4 regions of the Klebsiella sp. MISC125 genome follow, and region 2 is predicted to be linked to each of the others. Evidence: predicted binding sites of a transcription regulator. Region 2 holds the regulator's gene; each other region holds the start of a gene.
The links. The regulator PurR, encoded in region 2, represses purine synthesis genes. The targets are predictions, from matches to a motif close to CANGCAAACGTTTGCNTG.
Positions count from the first base shown of each region.

Region 1 (3,658 bases), 2.6 Mb from region 2:
ACCAGCATTAGCGGCAGCAGCAGATTCCAGTCGATGCCCAGGCCGTAGTAAAGCGGCGTGGGTACCATAATCAGGCTGCTGTCGGTTGGCGCGGTATTGGTTGGCAGCATATCGAGGAACCAGGCTGCCAGATAACCCGCTGCCATGGCGATCACCAGCGAGGCGATGCGCAAATAGGGGTTGCGCTGGCGGTTAAGGATAATAATCAGCGCCAGCACGATACCCGCCAGCAGCAGGTTTTTCGGCGCGCCGAAGGTATTATCAGCCATGGCCGCGTAGCCGCCGCCGATAGAAGTGAGGCCAACCTGAATCAGCGACAGACCGATAATCATCACCACCACGCCGGAGACCAGCGGGGTAATGATGCGCCGCGCGAGGTGCAGGACGCGGGAGATGACCATTTCCGTGCAGCTGGCCAGCATCAGGGTACCGAACAGCGCAGCCATCATGGTTGGGACATCGGCGCCGCCGGTTTTCAGCGCGGTACCGCCCATAATCAGCGGCGCGACGAAGTTAAAGCTGGTGCCCTGGATTGAGAGCAGCCCTGAGCCAACCGGCCCCCAGGCTTTAATTTGAATAATGGATGCGACACCGGAGGCGAACAGAGACATGCTGATGATGTGTTGCGTATCCTGAGCCGGGAGGCCCAGAGCCTGGCAAATTAACAGCGCCGGGGTGATGACTGCGACAAACATCGCCAGCAGGTGCTGGAAAGCGGCGAACAGAGTTTGCGGTAGCGGTGGGCGGTCTTCAAGGCGGTAGATTAATTCGCTGACTTGCTTATGCGCAACCGGTTGCGCATTTTCTGACTCTGCGGTGTTAACGGACATCACAACAATCCCAAAGGTGGCAAAGCGGGGATTTTATCGGACTGTAGACCAAAAGCAAACGTTTGCCACTCTTTAGCGATAAATATTTATACAGGGAATAGGCTTAGAAAAATTATTAACATTTTGTATGCTTGATCGCATCAATATCCCTACAAAATATCTTTTTCTGTCATTTTTTCCGTACTTCTGCTTAAAATCCCCTCCCGATTACTCATGATGAGAAGCAATCGACACCGGGAATACCGTCGCGTGTGAATGGATCATGCGCCTATAAGGAGCTCTTTTTATGTTTCATCTCGATACCTTATCGACGCTCGTTGCCGCAACATTAGTGTTGCTACTGGGTAGAAAACTCGTTCAAACCGTCCCTTTCCTGAAGACATATACCATTCCTGAACCCGTTGCGGGTGGCCTGCTGGTGGCATTGGCCTTACTGGCGCTGAAGAAAAGCATGGATATCGAAATTGATTTCGATATGAGCCTGAAAGATCCGCTGATGCTGGCGTTCTTCGCCACCATCGGCCTGAACGCCAACCTCGCCAGCTTGCGGGCTGGCGGCAAAGTGGTGGGGACGTTCCTGATCGTTGTCGTGGGACTGCTGCTGCTGCAAAACGCCCTCGGTATCGGCATGGCGAAGCTGCTGGGCCTCGACCCGCTGATGGGGCTGCTGGCGGGTTCCATTACCCTTTCCGGCGGTCACGGCACCGGCGCGGCGTGGAGTAAATTGTTTGTCGAGCGCTATGGTTTCGCCAACGCTACCGAAGTGGCGATGGCCTGTGCAACGTTTGGCCTCGTGCTTGGCGGCCTGATCGGCGGCCCGGTGGCGCGCTATTTGGTTAAGCACTCTTCCTCACCGGACGGCACGCCGGACGATCAGGTTGCACCGACCGCGTTTGAAAAGCCGGAAATGGGGCGCATGATTACCTCGCTGGTGCTGATTGAGAGCATCGCGTTAATTGCCATTTGTTTGACGGTAGGTAAGTTCGTTGCGCAACTGCTGGCGGGAACCGTATTCGAGCTGCCGACCTTTGTTTGCGTGCTGTTTATCGGCGTGATCCTCAGCAACAGTTTGTCGGCGTTGGGGCTGTATCGCGTGTTTGATCGCGCGGTGTCGGTATTGGGTAACGTCAGCCTGTCGTTGTTCCTGGCGATGGCTCTGATGAGCCTGAAGCTGTGGGAGTTGGCGTCGCTGGCGCTGCCGATGATTGCCATTCTGGCGGTGCAGACGGTGGCAATGGCGCTGTATGCGGTGTTTGTGACCTATCGAATGATGGGGAAAAACTACGATGCCGCCGTTCTGGCCGCCGGGCACTGCGGCTTTGGCCTCGGCGCGACACCGACGGCGATTGCCAATATGCAGGCGATTACCGACCGTTTTGGCCCATCACACATGGCGTTTCTGGTGGTGCCGATGGTGGGTGCGTTCTTTATTGATATCGTTAACGCGCTGGTCATTAAGCTGTATCTGCTGTTGCCGATGTTTGGCTGATAAAAAACCCGGAGGCGGTGCTGCGCACCTGTCCGGGCTACAAGATCGTGCTGTTTGGGGTTTTGTAGCCCGGCTAAGGCGTTTACGCCGCAAGCCGGGAATACCCCCAGCTCTTACCCCTCGTCGTGCTCTTCCCACGCTAACGCGCGTTTTACCGCTTTCTTCCAGCCGCTGTAGCGAACGTTACGCTCGGTAGTTTCAATCCCCGGGCGGAATTCACGTTCGATAACTGCTTTCTCCTGCAACTCATCCAGATTCTGCCAGAAACCCACCGCCAGACCGGCCAGATAGGCAGCACCCAGTGCGGTGACTTCGCGCACTTCAGGGCGTTCTACGCGGGTGCCTAGAATATCGGACTGGAACTGCATCAGGAAGTTGTTGGCCACCGCGCCGCCGTCGACGCGCAGAGCGTGCAGACGGATCCCTGAGTCAGCCTGCATCGCTTCCAGCACGTCGCGGGTCTGATAGGCGATAGATTCCAGGGTGGCGCGAATAATATGGTTAGAGTTCACGCCGCGGGTCAGGCCGAAGATTGCGCCGCGGGCGTACGGGTCCCAGTACGGTGCGCCGAGGCCGGTAAATGCCGGGACCACGTATACGCCGTTGGTATCTTTCACTTTGGTGGCGAAATATTCGGAATCGAACGCGTCGCTGATCAGCTTCATCTCATCGCGCAGCCACTGAATAGAGGCTCCTGCCATAAACACCGCACCTTCCAGCGCATAGTTCACTTCGCCGCGCGGGCCGCAGGCGATCGTCGTCAGCAGGCCGTTTTCAGATTTCACCGCTTTCTCGCCGGTGTTCATCAGCATAAAGCAGCCAGTGCCGTAGGTATTTTTCGCCATCCCTTCTTTAACGCACAGCTGACCGAACAGCGCCGCCTGCTGGTCGCCCGCGATACCGGCGATTGGAATACGCGTGCCGCCTTTACCGCCGATATTGGTCTGGCCGTACACTTCGGAAGACTTGCGTACTTCCGGCAGCATGGCGCGGGGGATATCCAGCGCGTCGAGCATTTTGTCGTCCCAGTCCAGCTCGTGGATGTTGAACAGCATGGTACGCGAGGCGTTGGTGTAGTCAGTGACGTGCACGCGCCCCTGGGTCATTTTCCAAATAAGCCAGGTGTCCACGGTGCCGAACAGCAGCTCGCCGCGCTTAGCGCGTTCGCGTGAGCCTTCAACGTGGTCAAGGATCCATTTCACTTTGGTGCCGGAGAAGTACGGGTCAACCACCAGGCCAGTGGCCTTGCGAATGTACTCTTCCATACCGTCGCGCTTGAGCTGTTCGCAGATTTCAGCGGTACGCCGGCACTGCCAGACAATCGCATTATAAATCGGTT
Region 1 is NZ_CP180448.1:137,107-140,764, forward strand. It holds gene xanP (xanthine/proton symporter XanP) at 1-830, opposite strand, end outside; gene gltS (sodium/glutamate symporter) at 1,117-2,319, shown strand; gene glpK (glycerol kinase GlpK) at 2,433-3,658, opposite strand, start outside.
Region 1: a site for PurR is predicted at 882-899, ahead of gltS (sodium/glutamate symporter). Genes of this name have one in related genera too.

Region 2 (3,658 bases):
CGGCACTACGCTCGCCGCCACCACCGAGCCGAGCCCAAAAAAAGCGCCGTGATTGAGGCTGGTGATAATGCGCGACAGCAGTAGCGTGGTGTAATCCGGTGCAATTGAAGAGAGCACGTTACCAAGAGTAAAAATCGCCATCAGGAAAATCAGCGCATTTCTGCGCGCGCGGTGCGAAAGCAGTAGAGTCATCAGCGGCGCGCCAACCATCACCCCAATGGCATAGGCACTAATAAGCATTCCCGCAGCCGGAATAGAGACATCCACGCCTTTGGCGATAACCGGTAGTAGCCCCATCGGGGAGAACTCGGTAGTACCGATACCGAAGGCACCGATCGCCAGAGCGAGCAGGGGAAAGTTGATTTTCATTCAATGACTCCATCGGGCCGTCTTCAGCGACGGCATCTCATCAGAAGCCAAAAGCATGACATCAATCACAGAAAAACAAAAGTAAACGAAATGGCAAAAGATTTTTGCGAAATTGATAATAATGGCGGAAAAAGAAAAGGGAGAACGATGTCTCCCTCATATTGGAATTAGTGCAGTATGGCGGTCAGCCCTGCGGCGACAATCAAACCCAGAACAATAATCGTCGTTGTCAGCGAAAACTTTAAATCTGTATCCATCAATTTTTCCCCTTGATTATCCCCACATGAAAAGTGAGCTTGCTCATTTTTACATAGATTAGCGCAAATATCTTCCGAGATTTAGAGGGATGCACATTTTTGCTCTTCCCCTTTGCCCCAAGATCGGACAAAATCCCACGCTAATTTGAAAGCGTATCGGCCATTGACCCCTTCCTGTCGTTCTGTGTCGTTTTCCCGACGTGATGCAATGTTCAATTTTGGCATCAGGGTGTGTACAGGCAAACGTTTACGTACCGATTAACGGGCGATCAGGTCAAGGTCTGGAGTGAGAAGTAATGGCAACTATTAAAGATGTAGCGAAGCGCGCAAACGTTTCCACTACAACAGTATCACATGTAATTAACAAAACGCGTTTCGTTGCGGAAGAGACACGCAACGCTGTGTGGGCTGCGATTAAAGAACTGCACTACTCCCCCAGCGCCGTTGCTCGCAGCCTGAAGGTTAATCACACTAAGTCTATCGGATTGCTGGCGACCAGCAGCGAAGCGGCCTATTTTGCCGAAATTATCGAATCCGTTGAGAAAAGTTGCTTCCAGAAGGGCTATACCCTGATTCTCGGCAACGCATGGAACGATCCGGAGAAACAGCGCGCCTACCTGTCAATGATGGCGCAGAAGCGCGTGGACGGCCTGCTGGTGATGTGTTCTGAGTATCCTGAGTCGGTACTGAGCATGCTGGAAGAATATCGCCATATTCCGATGGTCGTGATGGACTGGGGTGAAGCAAAAGCCGACTTCACCGACTCGGTTATCGATAACGCCTTCGAAGGGGGTTATATCGCCGGGCGCTATCTGGTGGAACGCGGTCATCGCGAAATTGGCGTGATCCCCGGCCCGCTTGAGCGGAACACCGGTGCCGGCCGCCTGGCGGGCTTTATGAAAGCGATGGAAGAAGCGCAGATCAACGTTCCTGAAAACTGGGTCGTGCAAGGTGATTTCGAGCCGGAATCCGGCTACCGCGCGATGCAGCAAATCCTCAGCCAACACCATCGCCCGACGGCGATTTTCTGCGGCGGGGATATCATGGCGATGGGCGCTATTTGTGCAGCAGATGAAATGGGTCTGCGCGTGCCGCAGGATATTTCGCTGATCGGTTATGACAATGTGCGCAACGCCCGCTACTTCAGCCCGGCGCTGACCACCATCCATCAGCCAAAAGATTCTCTGGGCGAAGCGGCCTTCAACATGCTGCTGGACCGCATCGTCAACAAGCGCGAAATTTCCCAGTCTATTGAAGTACATCCGCGCCTGGTCGAACGTCGATCCGTGGCCGACGGTCCGTTTGTCGATTATCGCCGTTAATTCTCCTCGCGGCGCCGGCTATTCCGGCGCCCGCAGCCACTCCCTGTTCAGCGTTTCACTGTCGCCAAGGTAATCCAGCAGCCACATCAGCGCCGGTGAAGCATCGCTTTGTTGCCACGTCAGGCAGCAGGCCGCATCAGGGAATGGGTTTTCCAGCGCCAGCGCCGTCCATTCTCCGCTATCAATTCGCGGCTGTGCAAAATGCTTTGGCACCATGCCAACACACAACCCTGCGCTGAGGCAAGTCGCGGAAGCGTCCCAGTCCGGTACCACCACCCTCTTCTGATTATCCAGCAGCCACGTCGTGCGTTTCGGTAGCGAGCGTGAAGTATCTTCCCGTACCAGCGACGGCCAGTTGCGCAACACATCGTCGCTTAACGGGCCGTCTATTTTCGCCAAAGGATGATCGCTGGCCACCACGCAATCCCAACTCAGCATCCCCATATCGCGAAACGCATAGCGCCCACCGACGGGAATAGAGCGCGTCGCGCCGATAGCTAATTCCACGCGGCCATCAGCTAACGCATCCCAGACGCCGTTGAATACCTCCTGAAAGACAATCAGTTCAACGTCATCAAAATGACGATAGAAATCAACGATCATTTGCCGCATGCGCGCCGGTTTGACGATGTCATCGACGGCAATGGATAGCTGCCCGCGCCAACCGTTGGCTATCTGCTGGCACTGCTGGCGAGTGATCTGCATTTTTTTGATAACAGAGCGCCCTTCCTGCAAAAACCAGACCCCGGCCGGGGTTAATTCGACATCACGGTGACGACGTTCAAAGAGCGGAACCGCCAGCCACTCTTCCAACTGACGCACGGTATAACTCACCGCTGAAGGTACGCGGTGTAGCTCCTGCGCCGCTGCGCTAAAACTGCCGTTACGCGCAACAGCATCAACCACCTCAAGTGAGTATTCTGACCACATATTCTGCCTACAAAATTTTTGAATCCACCTGACAAATATTAGCGTTTCACAAGCCCGAATGCACTCCCTACACTCTGCCGCACCGTACCTGCATCAATAACAAGAGAATTTTATGCAACAATTGCAACAACCTGGGAAAGGATTTTTAGTCTGGCTGGCCGGGCTCAGCGTGCTCGGCTTTCTGGCCACCGATATGTATCTGCCGGCTTTCGCCGCGATCCAACAAGATCTCAACACTTCAGCGGCTTCAGTCAGCGCCAGCCTGAGCTTGTTCCTGGCAGGCTTTGCCATTGGACAGCTTTTTTGGGGGCCGCTCTCCGACCGTTACGGACGCAAGCCGGTACTGCTAAGCGGCCTGGCCATTTTCGCAATCGGCTGTCTGGGGATGCTTTGGGTGCAAGATGCCACGCTGATGCTGGCGCTGCGCTTCATTCAGGCGATTGGCGTTTGCGCCGCCGCCGTGACCTGGCAAGCGATGGTGACCGATTACTACCCAGCCCATCGCACAAACCGTATTTTTGCCGCCATTATGCCACTGGTGGGCTTGTCTCCAGCACTGGCGCCGCTGCTCGGTAGCTGGCTGCTGGTTCATTTCGAATGGCAGGCTATTTTCGCCGTTCTGTTCGCGATAACCCTGTTGCTCATGCTGCCGGCCTTGCGCCTGAAAGCGGCGAAAAAGACGGTTGTCGGCACCCAGCAGAAGCTGACTTTCCTTGCCCTACTACGCTCGCGCGAATACAGCGGCAACGTGCTGATTTATGCCGCCTGCTCCGCCAGCTT
Region 2 is NZ_CP180448.1:2,758,875-2,762,532, reverse strand. It holds gene ACMYSL_RS13090 (MFS transporter) at 1-369, opposite strand, end outside; gene ACMYSL_RS13085 (YnhF family membrane protein) at 537-626, opposite strand; gene purR (HTH-type transcriptional repressor PurR) at 923-1,948, shown strand; gene punR (DNA-binding transcriptional activator PunR) at 1,967-2,878, opposite strand; gene punC (purine nucleoside transporter PunC) at 3,000-3,658, shown strand, end outside.

Region 3 (3,658 bases), 1.2 Mb from region 2:
GGGCCGAGGAATATCTACCAGCAGATCCAGGCCAATTTTCCCTTCTTCAATTAGCAAAACGCGATCGGCCATGGCCACCGCCTCGCTGACGTCATGGGTCACCAGCAGGACGGTAAATCCATGCTCCTGCCACAGCGAAACGATCAGATCCTGCATTTCCAGACGAGTTAACGCGTCCAGCGCACCCAGCGGCTCATCAAGCAGTAATAATCCAGGGCGATGAATTAACGCACGGGCCAGCGCCACGCGCTGTTTCTGCCCGCCGGAAAGCGCCGCAGGCCATTCACTGGCGCGATCCTCCAGACCGACGCTCGCCAACGCCTTAAGCGCAGCCTCGCGCCACTGGCCTTTTAGCCCGAGGCCAACATTGTCAATTACCGTTTTCCACGGTAGCAGGCGTGAGTCCTGAAACATCATTCGGGTATCGTCCTGGACTTGCGCCAGCGGCGTTGAACCAGCAAGCAGTTCACCGGCGTTGGGCTTTTCCAGCCCGGCCAGCAACCGCAGCAGAGTACTCTTACCACCACCGCTGCGCCCAACCACCGCGACGAATTGCCCAGTGGGAATATGAAGATCGAGTTCATTCAGGATCGTGTTGCTACCATAACGCTTGCTCACGCCGTTAAGCAGCAGCGGGATCCCCGGATTAAGACGCGCAGTCGTCATGCGTTAGCCTCCTGAAGGTGATAAGCCGGATTCCAGCGCAGCCAGACGCGCTCCAGAAGCTGGGCGCTGAAGTCGGCCAGTTTGCCAAGAATGGCATAAAGAATAATGGCAACCACCACGACATCGGTTTGCAGAAACTCGCGGGCGTTCATCGCCAGATAGCCGATACCGGCGTTAGCAGAGATAGTTTCGGCAACAATCAGCGTTAACCACATCAGGCCAAGCGCAAAGCGAATGCCGACCATAATAGAGGGGAGTGCGCCGGGGAGGATCACATGACGGAACAGAGCAACGCCGGATAAACCGTAGCTACGGGCCATCTCGACCAGTCCTCTGTCGATGTTGCGGATCCCGTGCCAGGTATTGATATAAATTGGGAACATCGTCCCCAGCGCCACGAGGAAGATTTTGGCGCTCTCATCGATACCGAACCACAAGATAACCAGCGGGATCAGCGCAAGATGCGGCACATTACGCAGCATCTGAATGGAGGTATCCAGCAGGCGTTCACCCCAGCGCGACAGGCCGCTGATTAATCCCAGAACCAGGCCAATGGATCCACCGATGCTGAAACCAATCAATGCTCGCCATGAGCTTATCGCCAGATGTTGCCAAAGCTCACCGCTGGCGGAGAGCGTCCAGAAAGCCTTCAGTACCCCTTCCGGCGACGGCAAAATGCGGGTGGATAGCCAGCCCATCGAAGAGGCGAATTGCCAGATAATCACGCTGCCCACCGGCAGAAGCCAGGGGGCCACGCGTATCAGGAATTTTTGCGAAAGGGTCGCCATGATGTGTTCCTTTTATTTCCGTGTGAGCGTCAACGTTAGCCTTTAAACATGCTCTACCCGTTGCAAGCTTTTCAGTGCCGGAGCTCGGCTACTGGGGCGATGAAGTGCCTGCCAGAAGGTTTCCAACGCCAGGTCGAGTCGACCTTGCAGGTTTGGGGTAAATTGCGGTTTATGTTGATAATCTGTCACCTGACTATCATCAGCAAAGACGCCATGAAGGATCTCCTGGGCTTTCAACGCATTGAGTACCGGTTTTAAGGCGTAATCGACCGCCAGCATATGCGCGATGGTTCCGCCAGTAGCCAGCGGCAGGACGATTTTGCCTTCCAGCGCACGCTCTGGCAGCAGGTCGAGTAGCGTCTTCAACGCGCCGGAAAAAGAAGCTTTATAAACCGGGGTGGCGATAATCAGCCCATCCGCACCAGCAAGTTGTTCATTCAGCGCATGCAGAGCGGGGTTATCAAAGCGTGCGTAGAGCAGGTCTTCCGGGGCAAAATTTTGCAGATGCCAGTGGCAGACTTCGATATCCGCAGCGGAGAGTGTCTCTCTGGCGTATTCCAGAAGCGCGCTGGAGCGGGAAGGGTAACGCGGGCTACCCGCAAGTGTTATGACTCGCATACTCTCTCCTTATAACTAAAAATTTTCATTTATCTATAATTGATAACATTTAGCTGCAGTGTGACAGAGCGCTTTTATTTCCCTAAATGATTTATCCAGCGTTGAATTGTCAGAAAGTGCATAAAGAGGGAGACAAAAGTAAACGTTTGCGTCTGAGATGCGATTTTTTGTCGCAGGTCAATTCCCTTTCCGGGGTGGATCGCACATAATACGCCCCCGGTTTGCACACCGGGAATCCAGGAGAGTTCATGTACTACCCCTTCGTTCGTAAAGCCCTTTTTCAGCTCGATCCTGAGCGCGCTCATGAAGTAACCTTTCAACAATTACGCCGTGTTTCAGGCACACCGCTGGAAATGTTGGTTCGCCAGAAGGTACCGACAAAGCCGGTAACCTGCATGGGGCTCACATTTAAGAATCCGCTGGGTCTGGCCGCCGGGCTGGATAAAAATGGCGAGTGCATTGATGCGCTCGGCGCAATGGGTTTTGGCTCAATTGAAATTGGTACCGTGACGCCGCGTCCGCAGCCGGGTAACGATAAGCCGAGGATCTTCCGTCTGGTCGATGCCGAAGGTTTGATCAACCGCATGGGCTTTAATAACCACGGCGTTGATAACCTGGTTGAGAACGTGAAAAAGGCCCATTTTGACGGGATCCTGGGGATTAACATTGGTAAAAATAAAGATACCCCAGTTGAACAAGGCAAAGATGATTATCTGATTTGTATGGATAAAATCTATGCCTACGCCGGATATATCGCCATTAATATCTCTTCGCCGAATACCCCTGGCCTGCGTACTTTGCAATACGGTGATGCGCTGGATGATTTACTTTCCGGTATTAAAAATAAGCAACGCGAACTGCAAGAGAAGCACCAGAAATATGTCCCCGTGGCGGTGAAGATCGCGCCGGATCTTTCTGTTGAGGAATTGATCCAGGTTGCCGATAGTCTGGTTCGACATAATATTGATGGGGTGATTGCGACTAATACCACGTTGGATCGGTCGCTGGTTCAGGGCATGAAAAATTGCGACGAAACCGGCGGGCTTAGCGGTCGTCCTTTACAGCTGAAGAGTACAGAAATTATCCGTATGCTGTCAGCGGAATTACAGGGGCGCCTGCCCATTATCGGAGTTGGTGGTATTGACTCGGTGATTGCAGCGCGTGAAAAGATTGCTGCGGGCGCTACATTGGTGCAGATTTATTCCGGATTTATTTTTAAAGGTCCGCCACTGATTAAAGAAATTGTTACCCATATCTAATCTTTTCCCTTCTTATATCCTACCAGGGCTTTATTTATAGCCCTGGTTGTTTTATATTCCTTCATTGTTGCTTATTTAGACATTTTAGTCTTTTCTTAATTTTGGAAATATTCTGTAGCAGTTTACCTGTTAATTACAGATGGAAGTGATAGAGGACGGGGGAAGAAATGCGGATTAAACCTGACGATAATTGGCGTTGGTATTACGATGAAGAGCACGATCGTATGATGCTCGATTTGGCTAATGGCATGTTATTTCGTTCACGTTTCGCACGCCGAATGCTGACCCCCGACGCCTTTGCTCCGTCCGGATTTTGCGTCGATGATG
Region 3 is NZ_CP180448.1:3,950,619-3,954,276, reverse strand. It holds gene ssuB (aliphatic sulfonates ABC transporter ATP-binding protein) at 1-666, opposite strand, end outside; gene ssuC (aliphatic sulfonate ABC transporter permease SsuC) at 663-1,454, opposite strand; gene ssuE (NADPH-dependent FMN reductase) at 1,497-2,072, opposite strand; gene pyrD (quinone-dependent dihydroorotate dehydrogenase) at 2,321-3,331, shown strand; gene zapC (cell division protein ZapC) at 3,499-3,658, shown strand, end outside.
Region 3: a site for PurR is predicted at 2,208-2,225, ahead of pyrD (quinone-dependent dihydroorotate dehydrogenase). Genes of this name have one in related genera too.

Region 4 (3,658 bases), 1.2 Mb from region 2:
ATTGTTGATTTCTAAAATTGAAAACAAAGAAAAGAGAACCAAGAGCGTTAAGCGCCTGACTGCAGACCTGATCGTCAGACAGTCGGTAGCGAAAGTAGGGTAGCGACGTTGACAGGCCGGTTTCCCGGCCCGTCATCTAAAGTGGCTTACAGCACCTTATGCGGGCCGAAGCACTCGTAATGAATGTTCTCGCTGTTTACGCCCAGCTCAACCAACTGCTTCGCGGCAAACTGCATAAACGCCACCGGGCCGCACAGATAAAACTGCATCTGCGGGTCGCTGAGCTTGTCGGCGAGCGCCGATAAATCCATCAAACCTTCGCTATTAAACTGTGCCGCCTGGCGGTCTGCTTCGCTCGGGCTGCGGTACCAGACGTGAGAAGCAAACTTCGGCAGGCTTGCCCCCAGCGCTTTTACCTCGTCAGCAAAGGCGTGAACGTCACCGTTTTCTGCGGCATGGAACCAGTTAACCTGGGCCGGATGCTGCGCTTTCGCCAGAACATCCAGCATCGCCAGCATCGGCGTTTGGCCGACGCCGCCGGAGATCAGCGTGACTGGCGTTTGCGGGGCGACGTTGAGGAAGAAATCACCTGCTGGTGCCGCCAGATAAATCACATCCCCTTCTTTGGCTGAGTTATGCAGCCAGCTCGACACCTGACCGCTATCTTCACGTTTCACCGCAATGCGGTAACCCTTGCCATCAGGCTTGCGGGTCAGGGAGTACTGACGGATTTCCTGATGCGGAAAACCTTCCGGCTTCAGCCAGACCGCCAGATACTGACCTGGATGATATTCAGCCACCGCACCGCCGTCGACAGGTTCAAATTCAAAGCTGGTGATGAGTGCGCTGCGCGGGGTTTTCTTCACGATGCGGAACGCACGAGTCCCTTCCCAGCCGCCGGCTTTGCTGGCGCTTTCACTGTAGATTTCCGCTTCACGATTGATAAAGACGTTGGCCAACACGCCGTAAGCTTTGCCCCAGGCGTCCAGCACTTCCTGGCCTGGATTGAACATTTCGTCCAGGGTGGCCAGCAGATGGGTACCGACAATGTTGTACTGCTCTGGTTGGATCTGGAAGCTGGTATGCTTTTGAGCAATTTTCTCGACCGCCGGCAGCAGGGCGGGCAGGTTCTCAAGATTACTGGCATAGGCGGCAATCGCGTTAAACAGTGCTTCACGCTGATCGCCATTGCGCTGGTTACTCATGTTAAAAATTTCTTTGAGTTCAGGGTTATGCGTAAACATGCGATCGTAAAAATGGGCGGTCAGCTTTGGACCGGTTTCAACCAGCAGGGGAATGGTGGCTTTCACCGTTGCGATGGTTTGGGCGTCGAGCATAGCAGCTTCCTTATATGAGTCATTTTAATAATGTATTTTAAATGCATCTTATAAAAATAACCCTGCTTTGTAAATGGTTCTTTAACACTTTGCCGTAAGGTGGTTACAACATGAATTATTTGCATCACAAACCTGAAAAGAAATCCGTTGATAATCTCAGGAGCGTTATTGCTCAAAGCCTTGTGTAATGCGGAGCCAATCGTTTGCGTAAAATCATTTGTCAAGACCTGTTATCACAGAATGATTCAGTTATACTGTGGGCCGTTGTCCGATTGGACCGCCTTTTTAGGCCGAAATTTTATCGTTAGCTGAGTCAGGAGATGCGGATGTTAAAGCGTGAAATGAACATTGCCGATTATGATGCCGAACTGTGGCAGGCTATGGAGCAGGAAAAAGTACGTCAGGAAGAGCACATCGAACTGATCGCCTCCGAGAACTACACCAGCCCGCGTGTTATGCAGGCGCAGGGTTCTCAGCTGACCAACAAATACGCTGAAGGATATCCGGGCAAGCGCTACTACGGCGGCTGCGAATACGTTGATATCGTTGAACAACTGGCTATCGACCGCGCAAAAGAGCTGTTCGGCGCCGACTACGCTAACGTTCAGCCGCACTCCGGTTCCCAGGCTAACTTCGCGGTCTACACCGCGCTGCTGCAACCGGGCGATACCGTTCTGGGTATGAACCTGGCGCAGGGTGGTCACCTGACTCACGGCTCCCCGGTTAACTTCTCCGGTAAACTGTACAACATCATCCCTTACGGCATCGATGAGTCCGGTAAAATTGACTATGAGGACATGGCGAAGCAGGCGCAGACCCACAAACCGAAGATGATTATCGGCGGCTTCTCCGCATACTCTGGTGTGGTTGACTGGGCAAAAATGCGTGAAATCGCAGACAGCATTGGCGCATACCTGTTCGTTGATATGGCCCACGTTGCCGGTCTTATTGCTGCTGACGTTTACCCGAACCCGGTTCCGCACGCTCACGTTGTCACCACGACTACCCACAAAACCCTGGCGGGTCCGCGCGGCGGCCTGATCCTGGCGAAAGGCGGTAGCGAAGAGCTGTACAAAAAACTGAACTCAGCCGTATTCCCAAGCGCTCAGGGCGGCCCGCTGATGCACGTCATCGCGGCGAAAGCCGTAGCGCTGAAAGAAGCGATGGAACCAGAGTTCAAAGTCTACCAGCAGCAGGTTGCGAAAAACGCCAAAGCGATGGTGGAAGTGTTCCTGAACCGCGGCTACAAAGTGGTGTCTGGCGGCACTGAAAACCACCTGTTCCTGCTGGATCTGGTCGACAAAAACCTGACCGGTAAAGAAGCTGACGCGGCGCTGGGTCGTGCCAACATCACCGTCAACAAAAACAGCGTACCGAACGATCCGAAGAGCCCGTTCGTGACGTCCGGTATCCGTATCGGTTCTCCGGCAGTCACTCGTCGCGGCTTTAAAGAAGCGGAAGTGAAAGAGCTGGCTGGCTGGATGTGCGACGTGCTGGACAACATCAATGACGAAGCGGTCATTGAGCGCGTGAAGGGTAAAGTGCTGGATATCTGCGCACGCTTCCCGGTTTACGCATAACGCTGAGTTGTTTAAAGCGAAAAAAAGGCCGCGATTGCGGCCTTTTTTGCGTCTGGGGGATTAACGCCGGTCGAGTGAAATAGCGCCAGGCCCGGTTATCGCCAGTAGCAGGAAGGCTCCGGCAATACTGACGTTTTTCCAGAAGTTAATCATATTCGGCAGTACCGCATCGCCGGACATATCCCAATAGTGATGACCAATAACCGCCGTGCCCAGGGTATAAAAAATAAACAGCACCGCCAGCGGGCGGGTGAAAAACCCAAGGACAATCAAAATGGCCGCCGGAACTTCCATAATGATGGCAATAATCGCCGCCAGCGTCGGCATCGGCGCGCCGGATGAAGCCATATATTGCACCGTACCGCTAAAGCCCAGCAGTTTTGGGTAGCCAAAAAGAATAAACAGAACCACCACCGCGATACGGGCAATCAACAGCAGCAGGGAGCGGGAAGAGCCAAAATCAAAATAGCGTAGTGTGTTCATAATCAGCTCGTTATGAGAGACGTGTGATTTAAACGTAATACACAATTTTGCGCTCCGCCACGCGCCGCTCGCGATTAACGCAGCGTTTGTAACTGCTCCTCAACGTACAGATAACCGATCCCCATTAGCTGCTGTGCGCGGCTCAGCTTGCCAAAGCCGATTTGAGTAGCGCGGGTTCGCGGGGCATCACGGTGATCAAACGGATTGAAACCAGTTTGTTTGATGATGGTATTTAGCCATTCCTCGCCAAAGCCGCAG
Region 4 is NZ_CP180448.1:1,603,379-1,607,036, forward strand. It holds gene ACMYSL_RS07690 (LacI family DNA-binding transcriptional regulator) at 1-103, shown strand, start outside; gene hmpA (NO-inducible flavohemoprotein) at 147-1,337, opposite strand; gene glyA (serine hydroxymethyltransferase) at 1,664-2,917, shown strand; gene ACMYSL_RS07705 (DoxX family protein) at 2,978-3,400, opposite strand; gene ACMYSL_RS07710 (ROK family transcriptional regulator) at 3,475-3,658, opposite strand, start outside.
Region 4: a site for PurR is predicted at 1,530-1,547, ahead of glyA (serine hydroxymethyltransferase). Genes of this name have one in related genera too.